3 linked regions of the Variovorax terrae genome follow. The main gene of each other region encodes a partner of the protein of the gene in region 2 in a complex. Links are inferred from orthologs where the notes say so. Each region holds a gene or a part of one and is shown on either strand. Other genes may lie near its edges.

Region 1 (4,082 bases), on a different replicon or contig from region 2:
GGCCAGGATCACTTCCTGGACCACGCCGTCGGTCGCGCGGTCGAACAGCTTCTGCAGGCCGATGTCCTTGGGGCCGATGCCGTCCAGCGGGCTGAGCTTGCCCATCAGCACGAAGTAGCGGCCCTTGTAGGCGGCAGTGCGCTCCACCGCCGACTGGTCGGCCGGCGTCTCCACCACGCACAGCTTGGCCGCATCGCGCTGCGGGTCCAGGCAGGTAACGCAGACCTCGGCCTCGGTGAAGGTGTGGCACAGCGCGCAGTGCCGCACGCTGTCGGTGGCCTGCCGCAGCGCCTGCGACAGGTGCAGCGCGCCCTCGCGGTCGTGCTGCAGCAGGTGGAACGCCATGCGCGAGGCCGACTTCACCCCCACGCCAGGCAGGCGCCGCAGCGCCTGGATCAGCGCGTCGAGGGAATTGGCGTTAGACATGGCGGATCAAGCCCATCACGGCCACAGGCTTTCGTGCGGACACCGCGGAACCGGCTTTGCCGGGCCGCGGGTGTCGCCCCCTGCAAGGGGGGAGGCGCAGCGAAGCGCAGCCTGGGGGTGTGCCACTAGAACGGGAATTTCATGCCGCCAGGCAGGCCGGGCATGCCCGCGGTGAGCTTGCCCATCTTCTCCTGCGAGGTTTCCTCGGCCTTGCGCACGGCCGCGTTGAAGGCGGCGGCCACCAGGTCTTCGAGCATGTCCTTGTCGTCGGCCAGCAGGCTCGGGTCGATGGTGATGCGCTTGACGTCGTGCTTGCAGGTCATGGTGACCTTGACCAGACCGGCGCCGGATTCGCCAGTCACCTCGACGAAGGCCAGTTCTTCCTGCGCCTTCTTGAGGTTGTCCTGCATGGCCTGGGCCTGCTTCATGAGGCCGGCGAGTTGTCCTTTGTTGAACATGGAAGGTCCTTTATGGGTTCTGAATGGATTTGATGCTGCCTGGCACGATTTTCCCACCGTATTCACGCACCATCTGCTGCACGAACGGATCGTTCAGGATGATTTCCTCGGCGGCGCGCTGCCGCTCGGCCTGCGCGGCGGCGTTGCGGCGCGCCGGCGAGTCGGTCACGGCGCCCACTTCGACGCCGATCTTCACATCATGGCCGGCGTTGCGCAGCGCCGCCTGCAGCCGTTCGCGGCTGACGGGCTGGTCGAGCGACGAGCGCTCGACGCGCAGCAGCCAGTGCGAGGCGCCCTCGCCCGCGTCGCGCGCCACCAGTTGCGACTGCAACGCCAGCTCGCGCACCAGCGCGGTGATGGCTTCGGCCTCCACCAGCTGCTGCACCGTGGCGTGCCAGAAGTCGCCTTCCTCGGTGGGCGTGAAGTCCGTGGCGGGCGCGGCCGGCGCGGCGCGCTCCACGCGCTGCTCGGTGCGCGCGGTGGGCTCGGGCTGCACGCGCACCGGAATTGCTACGAAATTGGTAGCACCCGATGACCGCTGCGCCTGGACCTCAGGCGGTTTTTCCTCTGAAATCACGGTGCGGGGCGCTGCGGCGGCCGGAGCCGGTGCCGCGGGCTCGGGCCGCACCTCCGCCGACACCGGCACCGGGGCCGCCACGGCCGCGGGCGGCGCTTCCTGCACCGGCGGCGGCACGCGGGGCGCGGCAGCGGGCCGGGAAACGGCGGGCTCAGCCGGCGTCAGAGTTTTTTTTTCCACGGCGGCGGCGCTACGCTGCGCATTCGCCGGCTTGAAGGCCAGCAGCCGCAGCAGCACCATGGTCAGCGCCGCATAGTCGTCGGGGGCCAGGCCCAGCTCGGCGCGGCCGTGCAGGCACAGGCTGTAGAGCAGCTGGGTTTCGTCGGCCGGCATCGCCTGAGCCAGGCGCGCGGTCTCGGCCGCCTCGGGGTCGGCGTCGTCGGCGCCCATGCCGGGCACGGCCTGCAGTACGGCCATGCGCTGCAGCACCGAACTCATTTCCTCCAGCGTGGAGGCCGCGCTCAGGCCGTTCAGGCGCAGGGCCTCGGAGGTCTCCACCACCGTCTTGCCGTCACCTTGCGCCAGCGCGTCGATCAGGCGGAACACGTAGGAGCGGTCCACGCTGCCCAGCATCTGACGCACCGCGGCCTCTTCGAGCGTGCCGCTGCCGAAGGCGATGGCCTGGTCGGTCAGCGACAGCGCGTCGCGCATCGAGCCGCGCGCAGCACGCGCCAGCAGGCGCAGGGCCTGCGTGTCCGCGGCCACGCCCTCGGCCTGCAGCACACCCACCAAGTGCTCGAGCACGGTCTCGGGCGCCATCGGCCGCAAGTTGAACTGCAGGCAGCGCGACAGCACCGTCACCGGCACCTTCTGCGGATCGGTGGTGGCCAGCACGAACTTGAGGTACTCGGGCGGCTCTTCCAACGTCTTGAGCATCGCGTTGAACGCGGTGTTGGTCAGCATGTGCACTTCATCGATCATGAAGACCTTGAAGCGGCCCTGCACCGGCTTGTAGACCGCCTGCTCGAGCAGGCTCTGCACCTCGTCCACGCCGCGGTTGGAGGCGGCGTCGAGCTCGGTGTAGTCGACGAAGCGGCCGCTGTCGATGTCGGTGCAGGCCTGGCACACGCCGCAGGGCGTGGCCGTGATGCCGCCATTGCCGTCCGGGCCCTGGCAGTTCAGCGACTTGGCCAGGATGCGCGAGACCGTGGTCTTGCCCACGCCGCGGGTGCCGGTGAACAGGTAGGCGTGGTGCAGCCGCTGCGTGTTGAGCGCATTCGTGAGCGCCTGCACCACGTGCTCCTGGCCCACCATCTGCGAGAAGGTCTTGGGACGGTACTTGCGGGCGAGCACGAGATAGGACATGCGGGGATTCTAAGGGCCGCCTCCCGGGTGCCGGGGCCGCCGTCCGATATACACGGAACTTCGAACACAGGAATTGCACCCGCAAAACCTTGCAGACCCGAAGCCTTGGGTCTGCTCGCCTACAATAGCGGCTGACGGGCCTCCCCGCATGGTGAAGCGGCCAAACGGGTCAGGTGGGGAACCAAGCAGCCCTAACTGTGGAGTCAGTGCCGGGGGTAAGGCTCGTCAACCTCCCTTCTTCTTTTTCCTCCCGATGCTCCGGGTTGGCGCAGCCCTGCACGCCGCCGTCGTGCAACGGCGGACGGGAAGTCAGTGCAGGTTCTGGCGCGCCACGAAATTCACGGCCTGGGCGCGTGTGTGGACGTTGAGCTTGCGGAAGATGCTCTTGATGTGCGCGCTGACCGTCTCGTTGCTGATCGACAGCGTCGATGCGATGTCCTGGTTGACCTGGCCTGCCGCGACCAGCTTCAGCACCTGGCGCTCGCGCGCCGAGAGAACGTCCTCGATCGGATCATACGCGGGCGCCGCCTTCGGCAGGTCTTCCGACAAACGCTTCAGCAGGACTCGGCGCGCCAGATCGGGCGAGATCGCGGCGCCGCCATTGACGACCTGCAGCACGGACTGCGCCATGTCGCGGAACCAGGAGTTCTTGACGAGGTAGCCCGAAGCCCCCGACTCGAAGGCCTGGAGAATCTGGCTTTCGTCGTCCAGCGCGGAAAGCACGATGACCTCGATCGTGCCGCGATGCTTCTTCGCGGCCTTGATGAGCTCCAGCCCATAGCCATCGCCCAGCCGCACATCCAGGATGAGCACATCGAAGTCGGCTTGCGTGACGAGCCGCCGGCCCGTGGCGAGGCTGTCGGCCTCACCCACCACGCGGATGCGGTGGTCGGCCAGCAGTTCCTGGATGATCGTGCGCCGCATGCAGGGATCGGCATCGACCAGGATGACCCGCACGGGAAAATCCTTCTGCCCCGTGAGGAACTCCGGCCAGGGCCCCATGTGCGGGCTGGACCGCGCGGAAGATTCAGCAGCGTCCGCCTGGCGTTCCCCTGTCACAAGCACTCTGTCCAGCGATGAATTCGGATTGGTGATCACGTCTTCTTCCTCGCGAACATTGATCCGGACGAGGCCTCTCGATGAAGGAAATTTCATAATAGTTGATCCCCATCGTTTGAGAGAAACGTGCACGCTCCGTTTGCATTGATCTCGTGACATTCTGCTCAGCTCCCTCTGTTTTGAGGTAAAGGCATGGATGAGCCCACGATTCACAGACAGCACCAAGCACGGCGCATGCGCACGACGCACAGAGCACG
Region 2 (4,093 bases):
TCAGGCCCTTGCCGCCGCGCGGGATGACCACGTCCACGTACTGGGGCATGGTGATGAGCTGACCCACGGCCTCGCGGTCGGTGGTCTGCACCAGTTGCACCGCGTCCTCGGGCAGGCCGGCCTCGGCCAGCGCCTGCCGCACCAGCAGCGCCAGCGCCTTGTTGGACTCGATGGCCTCCGAGCCGCCGCGCAGGATGCAGGCGTTGCCGCTCTTGATGCTCAGGCTGGCGGCCTCGATGGTCACGTTGGGGCGGCTCTCGAAGATCATGCCGAACACGCCGATGGGCACGCGCATCTGGCCCACGCGGATGCCGCTGGGCTGCTGCTTCATGCCGATGATCTCGCCGATGATGTCGGGCATGGCGGCGAGCTGTTCGCAACCCTGGGCGCAGGTGTCGAGCACCTTGGGCGTGAGCTTGAGCCGGTCCACCATCGGCGCGGCCAGGCCGGCGGCCACGGCGCGCTCCAGATCCCGGGCATTGTCGGCCTGCAGGGCCGCCACGTTCTCGCGCAGCAGCCGGGCCAGTCCTTTCAGCGCGCGGTTCTTGGCGGCGGCGCTCGCCCGCGCCATCTGCGCCGAAGCGACCCTGGCCTGCAGGCCCAGCGTCTGCATGTATTCGGCGATATTGAGGGCGTTCATGCGCTGGATTTTCGCATGGCACCGCAACGCCGCGCCGCTCTTCAGCCTTTCAGCCCTTTGGCCGCCAGGTCAAGGATGTCCTGCGTGGGCGCTCCCTGCAGGCATTTCGCGCCCACCTGGCGGCCGGAGCCGCCCAGGGCATGCCGCTGCCCGTCGCTGCCCTCGCCGGTCAGCACCTGCGTGTCCACCCCGATGGCGCGCAGGCGCTCGGCCAGCGGCGTCTGGGTGTGCCAGGGCACGTTGGTGTCCTTGGGGTCGCCCAGCACGAAGACGCGCAGGCCGCTGTGGGCGACACCGGGCCGCAGGTGGTCCACCGGCTCGTAGGAATCCGCAAAGCCGGTCAGGTCGCGGTCGCGCCCGAAGGCCTGCCAGCGCAGCCTGGGCGACGAGACGGACGAGGCCGGGACGGCGCAGAGCACGTCGGCGCGCCACCCGAGCAGGGCCGCCACCAGATGGCCGCCGCCGCTCAGGCCCACCAGCCCGAATTCGGCGACCCCGTGCCGGGCCTTGATCGCGTCCACCGCCGCGTCGGTCAGCCGCGCCTCATGCTCCCGCCGGCGCTGCCGGTGCTCGCCGGACGAGCCGAAGGTGCCCGGCCGCGACAGCACGATCAGCGGCACGCCCAGCGTCGCCTGCATATCACCGGCAAGCTGCTGCATCGCGCGCGGATGGCGCGAGGCATAGCCTCGCTCCGGTTCGTCGAACACCAGTTGGTCGCCAGGAATGTAGACCAGCACGCGCGCGGCCTGGCCCGAGGCGGGCAGGCCCGCGGCCCAGTAGCGGATGCATTCGGGCTGGCCCGAGGCCGGGCGCGCCCAGACGGCGTCGCGCACCCGGGCGCAGGCGGCCTCGTCGGCTGCCACCCCCTTCACCAGCCCCTCGGCGCTGAAGTTCGCATCGCCGGAGTCGAAGGGGACCCGCTGGGCGAACGCGGGACATGCCGCCGCAGCGGCGAGCAGCACCGCCCAGGCGCGGCGCAGAATCCATTGGCCAGTTTGCATGGCTTTGTCTCCTCGGGTCTCCGTGGAGCGGCCAGTGTAGGCAAGGGATGCCAACAAAGCCTGACAGGTGAAGGAGCTCAGTTCCGGGATTCAGCCGGCCCGGGCCGGCGCCGCGCATTCCCGGCACAGCATCATCGCGAGCCGGTGCAGCGCCTGCCAGCCCTCGGTGGGCCAGCCAGGCGCTTTCAGCCCCTTGACGATGCCGTCGACCTGGTGCGCGGCATGCAGCAGGTTGTCCACGGTGGTGGACGACAGGCGGGGCAGCACGCGCTCGAACAGCCGCTCCTTGAGCCCCCAGATGCGCTGCTCGCGCAGCGCCATGGGCAGCGGGCGGCCCTGGCCGACCGCGTCCTTGACGCGCTTGAGCGCGCGGATGTCCTCGGCCAGCGTGTAGTGCACCAGCACCTCGGCCTCGCCCTCGGCCTGCAGGCCGTCGAGCATGCGCTGCACGCGAGCGGCCTGGCCACCGAGCACGGCTTCGGACAGCTTGAACACGTCATAGCGCGCCACGTTGAGCACGGCGCTTTCCACTTGCTCGAAATTCAGCTCGCCTGGCGGATAGAGCAACGCGAGCTTCTGGATCTCCTGGTGCGCGGCCAGCAGGTTGCCTTCGACGCGGTCAGCAAAGAACTGCAGCGTGCGCTGGCCCTCCTCGCCGGCCGTCACGCGCTGGCCCTGCAGGGCCAGCCGCTGCGCGATCCAGGGCGGCAGCGCGGCGCGCTCCACCGGGTCCACCTGCACGGTGACGCCGAAGCTCTCGAGCGCCGAGAACCAGGCGCCGCCCTTGGTCATCTTGTCCAGCCGCGGCAGCATGAACAGGGTCAGCGTGCTGTCGTTGCCCTGCGCGCTTTCGGCCAGTTGCTGGATCGCCGGACTGCCTTCCTTGCCGGGTTTGCCGGAAGGAATGCGGATCTCGACGATCTGCTTGTCCGCGAACAGGGACAGCGAGCCGCCGGCGGCCAGCACCTCGCTCCAGTCGAAATGGGCGCCCGCCACGGTGTGCGAGCTGCGCTCGGTGTAGCCCTGTGCGCGCGCGGCCGCGCGGATCGCATCGGCCGCTTCCTGCACCAGCAGCGGCTCATCGCCGTGCAAGGTGTACAGGGATTTCAGGCCGCGCTGCAAGTGCTGGCTGAGTTGGGGAGCGGCGATCTGCATGCGCCCCGAGTTTACGCGGCCCGGCGCTCGCCCGGCTCCGGCAGGCGGGGGTGCGGCACCCCGGCGGCGCGGCCCCGGTAGCGGTTGTTGAGCGTGAGGGTGAGGCAGTAGGCCGCGCCGCCCGAGCGGTTGAAGGCGCCCAGCGGCACCACGTGCACGCGGTAGCCGCGCGCCTCGATCTGGGCGCGCAGCCCGGACGAGCAGTGGCACATGACCACGTCGCGGCCGATGCAGACCGAGTTGACGCCCAGGTGCTCGGCGTCCTCCAGCGGCGCCTCGATCAGTTGGCGGCCCGCCAGCGCCCTGATCTGCGCGCGCCCCTCCCCGGTGAAGGCCGCCGGGTGGTAGACGATCTCGCCGCCCGACAGCAGGCAGAAACAGGTGTCGAGGTGGTAGTAGCGCGGATCCACCAGCTCCAGCGGCAGCGTGGGAATGCCGAACACCTGCTCCACCGTGTGGTGCGCGGCGCGGCACGAGCGCTGGCCGTAGCCCATCCACATCAGGCCGCGGCCGGCGTCGTAGATGGCGTCGCCCGCGCCCTCGAAATACACGCCCTCGGGCGTGCGGTGCAGCGAGTCGATCTCGCCGCGAGCCTGCAGCTGCTCGAACATGTGCCGGCCATGCGCCTCCTCGCCAGCGCGCTCTTCCCGCAGGTAGCGCGCCAGCAGGGCCTTGCCATCGAGCACCACGGCGCAGTTGGCGGTGAACACCAGGTCGGGCAGGCCGCGCGCGGCTGGCTTGACCACCACCTGCGCCCCCAGCGATTCGTAGGTGGCCTTGAGCGCGGCCCAGCCGGCCTGCGCATCGCGCGAGAGCCGCCGCGCGTCGAGCGACCATTGGTCGGGATTCATCCAGGGATTGATCGAGTAAGCCACCTCGAAATGGTCGGGCGGGCTCATCAGCAGGTGCGGCGCGGCTGGGTCGGGGTTCACTCGGGCGCTCACTCCATCGGCAGGCGCCACGACTCCGGCAACAGGCTCGGGCAACGCGGGCGCTCCCGAATTAATAGCAAGCTCGCGCCGTTTTTCAAGGACCACGGCTTCAAAAGCATCCAAAGCCCGGTCCAGCAGCGCTGTCGTGATGGTCAGCGGCGGCGCGAAGCGGATCACGGTCTCATGGGTTTCCTTGGACAGCACACCGTGCTGCGCGAGCCGCTCCACCAGCTCGCGCGCGCTGGCCTGCGCCGGGTCGATCTCCACCCCGGCCCACAGGCCGCGCCCGCGCACCGCGCGGATCAGCGGGCCCGCCTGCGCCTGCACGGCCCGCAGCCGCGCCAGCAGGTGGGTGCCCAGCACCG
Region 3 (4,133 bases), on a different replicon or contig from region 2:
CTTCGCCCTCGACACGGATGATGCCCAGGTGGGGCAGGGGGGCAATGCCGTTCAGTGGGTGCGTCATGCGTGAATTATCATCGTCGCTTCAATCCATTTCACTTTGTGGGGCTGCAACCCGGTGCGTCGGCTATTCCTGTTCGTTTTCCTGTCAGCGGCGCTGGCGGCCCTGGCCGGCTCGGCCTGGGCGCTGTGGTGGGTGAACCAGCCGCTGGCGCTGCCGGCCGCCACCGTGGACCTGTCCATCGAGTCCGGCACCACCCCGCGCGGTGTGGCTCAGGCCGTGGCCGACACCGGTACCCGCGTCAATGCGGACCTGCTGTACGGCTGGTTCCGTTTCTCGGGGCAGGGCCGCCAGATCAAGGCCGGCAGCTACGAGATCGAGGCCGGCACCACGCCGCGCAGCCTGCTGCAGAAACTGGTGCGCGGCGAGGAAGCCCTGCGCTCCGTCACCCTGGTCGAGGGCTGGACCTTCCGCCAGGTGCGCGACGCGCTGGCCAAGGCCGACCAGCTCAAGCCGGAGGCCAGCGGCCTCTCGGACGAGGCCGTCATGAGCCTGCTGGGCCGGCCGGGCCAGCCGCCCGAAGGGCGTTTCTTCCCCGACACCTACACCTACGCCAAGGGCTCGACCGACCTGGCCGTGCTGCGCCGCGCCCTGCGCGCCATGGACAGGAAGCTCGAGGCCGCCTGGGCGCTGCGCGCGCCGGGCCTGCCGCTGAAGACCCCGGACGAGGCCCTGACCCTGTCGAGCATCGTCGAGAAGGAAACCGGCCGGGCGGCCGACCGCGCGCAGATCGCCGGCGTGTTCGTCAACCGCCTGCGCATCGGCATGCCGCTGCAGACCGACCCGACGGTGATCTATGGCCTGGGCGCCAGCTTCGACGGCAACCTGCGCAAGCGTGACCTGCAGGCCGACACGCCCTGGAACACCTACACCCGCACCGGCCTGCCACCCACGCCGATCGCCATGCCGGGCAAGGCGGCACTGCTGGCCGCCGTGCAGCCGGCCCGCACCAAGGCGCTCTATTTCGTGGCGCGCGGCGACGGCTCCAGCCACTTCAGCGATTCGCTGGACGAGCACAATCGGGCCGTCAACAAATTCCAGCGCGGGCAATGAACCGATGAGCAAACCGGGCCTCTTCATCACTTTCGAAGGCATCGACGGCGCCGGCAAATCGACCCACATCGAAGGCCTTGCCACCGCCCTGCGCGCCCAGGGCCGCACCGTGACGCTCACGCGCGAGCCCGGCGGCACGCCGCTGGCCGAGAAGCTGCGCGCCCTGGTGCTCAACGACGCCATGGACGCGCTGACCGAGGCGCTGCTGATCTTCGCCGCGCGGCGCGACCATCTGCAGCAGGTGATCGAGCCGGCGCTGGCACGCGGCGACGTGGTGCTGTGCGACCGCTTCACCGATGCCACCTTCGCCTACCAGGGCGGCGGGCGCGGCTTCGACTTCGCCGTGCTATCAAAACTGGAGCAATGGGTCCAGGCTGTTCCTGGACCTCAGCCGGATTTCGTGCGCCAACCCGACCTGACCGTGTGGTTCGACCTGGCGCCCGAGATCGCGGCCCAGCGGCTGGCCGGCGCCCGCCTGCCGGACCGCTTCGAGGCCCAGCCGATCGAGTTTTTCAGGCGCGTGGCCGAGGGCTACGGGCAACGCGCGGCGCAGGCGCCGCAGCGTTTCGCGCGCATCGACGCGGCGCAGGACCGGCACAAGGTCTGGCAGCAGCTCACCAGCGCCTTCGTGCGGCGCGGCTGGCTGGCCATCATGGTGGCTCCCAACGGGGGGCCGGCATGACGGCGGCGGCCGGCGCTGCGCTGGCGCCGTGGCTGGGCGAGCAGCTCGGCGGCCTGCTGGCCCAGCGCGGCCATGCCTGGCTGCTGCAGGGCCCGTCGGGCCTGGGCCAGTACCGCCTGGGCTTCGAGCTGGCGCGCGCCTGGCTGTGCGAGCAGCCCACGGCCCAGGGTGCCTGCGGGCACTGCGGCAGCTGCCATGCGATCGAGGTGCGCACCCATGCCGACCTGTGCGTGCTGATGCCCGAAACCGCGATGCTGGAGCTCGGCTGGCCGCTCAGCGAGAAGGCCCAGGCCGACATCGACGACAAGAAGCGCAAGCCCAGCAAGGAGATCCGCGTCGAGGCCATGCGCGACGCCGTGGAGTTTGCCCAGCGCACCAGCGCCCGCGGCCGCGGCAAGGCCGTGCTGGTGTACCCGGCCGAGCGCATGAACACGGTGACGGCCAACGCCTTGCTCAAGACACTCGAGGAGCCGCCCGGCGACGTGAAATTCGTGCTCGCCAGCGAAGCCTCGCATCAACTGCTGCCCACCATCCGCAGCCGCTGCCTGGGCCACACCATGGTCTGGCCGGAGGCGCCCGCGGCGCTGGCCTGGCTGCAGCAGCAGGGCGTGGCCTCTGCCGACGCGCCGGCCCTGCTGCGCGCGGCCGGCGGCCGGCCCGACGACGCGCTGGGCTTCGCGCAGTCCGGGCGCGATCCCAAGCTGTGGGCGCTGCTGCCCCGGGCCATGGCGCGCGGCGATGCCGGCGCGCTGGCCAACTGGGCTCCGGCGCACGCCGTCGATGCCTTGCAAAAGCTCTGCCACGACCTGCTGGCGCTGCAGGCCGGCGCGCAGCCCCGCTTCTTCGCGGCAGCCGACCTGCCGGCCGCTCCCACCGCGTCGCTGGCGGCGCTGACCCGCTGGTCGCGCGACCTGGGCCAGGCCGCGCGCACCGTGGAACACCCGTTCAATGCCGGACTGATGCTGGAGGCGCTTGTGAGCCAGGCCCGCCTGGCCCTAAACTCGAGGCCCTGAGCCTTCGCTGCCCATGAGCAATCCTTCTCCCACCACCCCGCGCCCCAGCGTCATCCAGCTCGCCATCAAGGAAAAGGCGGCCCTTTACGCCGCCTACATTCCCTTGTTCTCCGAAGGCGGCATCTTCATCCCGACGACGCGCGACTACCGGCTGGGCGATGATGTCTACGTGCTGCTGTCGCTGCCCGAAGACCCGCAGCGCTACCCGGTGGCCGGCAAGGTGGCCTGGGTCACGCCGCCGCGCGCCGCGGGCAACCGCACGCAGGGCGTGGGCATCCGGTTTCCGGCCGACGAGAAGTCGCGCCTGCTCAAGATCAGGATCGAAGAGCTGCTGGGCGGGCACCTGGCGTCGGAACGGCCGACCCAGACCATTTGATCTGCTACGGTTTTCGTAGCGCCCAATGACCGCAGCACCTGGACCTGCGGCCCTTTTCATTGATATTCCATGTTTGTCGACTCGCATTGCCACCTGAGCTTTCCCGAACTGGCCGCACAGCTGCCGCAGATCCGCCAGGCCATGGCCGAGGCGCAGGTGGACCGGGCGCTGTGCATCTGCACCACGCTGGAGGAGTTCGATTCGGTCCATGCGCTGGCCATGCGCTATGACAACTTCTGGGCCACCGTGGGCGTGCACCCCGACAACGAAGGCGTTACCGAGCCCAGCCTGCAGGACCTGCTCGAGCGCGCCGCGCAGCCGCGCGTGGTGGCCATCGGCGAAACCGGGCTCGACTACTACCAGATGGACGAGCGCAAGGGCGGCCGCACGCTGGCCGACATGGAGTGGCAGCGCGAGCGCTTTCGCACCCACATCCGCGCCGCGCGCCAGTGCGGCAAGCCGCTGGTGATCCACACCCGCAGCGCCTCGGCCGACACGCTGGCCATCCTGAAGGAGGAGGGCGAGGACGGCTCCCGTGGCGCGGCCGGCGGGGTGTTCCATTGCTTCACCGAAACCGCACAGGTGGCCCGGGCTGCGCTGGACCTGGGGTTCTATATCTCGTTCTCCGGCATCCTGACCTTCAAGAACGCGCAGGACCTGCGCGACGTGGCGGCCTTCGTGCCGCTGGACCGCCTGCTGATCGAGACCGACAGCCCCTATCTGGCCCCCGTGCCTTACCGCGGCAAGACCAACAACCCCTCCTACGTGCCCTACGTGGCCCGTCAGGTGGCCGATCTGAAGCAGCTCCCGATGGAACAGATTGCCGAGGTTACGAGCGCCAATTTCGAGCGCCTGTTCAAGGGAGTTCAATCATGAGAAATTACTTTAAGAATTTAATTTATTTGATTGTTTTAATTGGATTTAATGTTTGTCATGCCGGCTCCT

The links. The genes of interacting proteins can lie anywhere in the genome.
Region 1: the proteins of holA (region 2) and dnaX are in contact, whole or in part, in a cryo-EM structure (PDB 8GIZ), measured with the Escherichia coli proteins. The link is inferred for Variovorax terrae from one-to-one orthologs.
Region 3: the proteins of holA (region 2) and MMF98_RS08815 are in contact, whole or in part, in a cryo-EM structure (PDB 8GIZ), measured with the Escherichia coli proteins. The link is inferred for Variovorax terrae from one-to-one orthologs.

What each region holds. Positions count from the first base shown.
Region 1 is NZ_JALGBI010000001.1:1,603,723-1,607,804, reverse strand. The notes cover bases 331-3,214. They hold dnaX (DNA polymerase III subunit gamma/tau), read right to left. Parts: upstream 2,767-3,214; coding sequence 895-2,766; downstream 331-894. Other genes in these bases: MMF98_RS07585 (LuxR C-terminal-related transcriptional regulator), read right to left, coding at 3,076-3,214; MMF98_RS07600 (YbaB/EbfC family nucleoid-associated protein), read right to left, coding at 552-884; recR (recombination mediator RecR), read right to left, coding at 331-426. Outside these bases: more of recR, read right to left, coding at 1-330; more of MMF98_RS07585, read right to left, coding at 3,215-3,723. UniProt on the Escherichia coli protein: Part of the beta sliding clamp loading complex, which hydrolyzes ATP to load the beta clamp onto primed DNA to form the DNA replication pre-initiation complex.
Region 2 is NZ_JALGBI010000003.1:603,863-607,955, reverse strand. The notes cover bases 765-3,659. They hold holA (DNA polymerase III subunit delta), read right to left. Parts: upstream 2,797-3,659; coding sequence 1,732-2,796; downstream 765-1,731. Other genes in these bases: rocD (ornithine--oxo-acid transaminase), read right to left, coding at 2,808-3,659; MMF98_RS22230 (alpha/beta hydrolase family protein), read right to left, coding at 765-1,641. Also shown: MMF98_RS22235 (glutamate-5-semialdehyde dehydrogenase), read right to left, coding at 1-640; more of MMF98_RS22230, read right to left, coding at 682-764; more of rocD, read right to left, coding at 3,660-4,093. UniProt on the Escherichia coli protein: Part of the beta sliding clamp loading complex, which hydrolyzes ATP to load the beta clamp onto primed DNA to form the DNA replication pre-initiation complex.
Region 3 is NZ_JALGBI010000001.1:1,868,011-1,872,143, forward strand. The notes cover bases 869-3,803. They hold MMF98_RS08815 (DNA polymerase III subunit delta'), read left to right. Parts: upstream 869-1,795; coding sequence 1,796-2,812; downstream 2,813-3,803. Other genes in these bases: mltG (endolytic transglycosylase MltG), read left to right, coding at 869-1,117; tmk (dTMP kinase), read left to right, coding at 1,122-1,799; MMF98_RS08820 (PilZ domain-containing protein), read left to right, coding at 2,826-3,188; MMF98_RS08825 (TatD family hydrolase), read left to right, coding at 3,258-3,803. In the rest of the region: CAF17-like 4Fe-4S cluster assembly/insertion protein YgfZ, read right to left, coding at 1-67; more of mltG, read left to right, coding at 122-868; more of MMF98_RS08825, read left to right, coding at 3,804-4,064; MMF98_RS08830 (ankyrin repeat domain-containing protein), read left to right, coding at 4,061-4,133. UniProt on the Escherichia coli protein: Part of the beta sliding clamp loading complex, which hydrolyzes ATP to load the beta clamp onto primed DNA to form the DNA replication pre-initiation complex.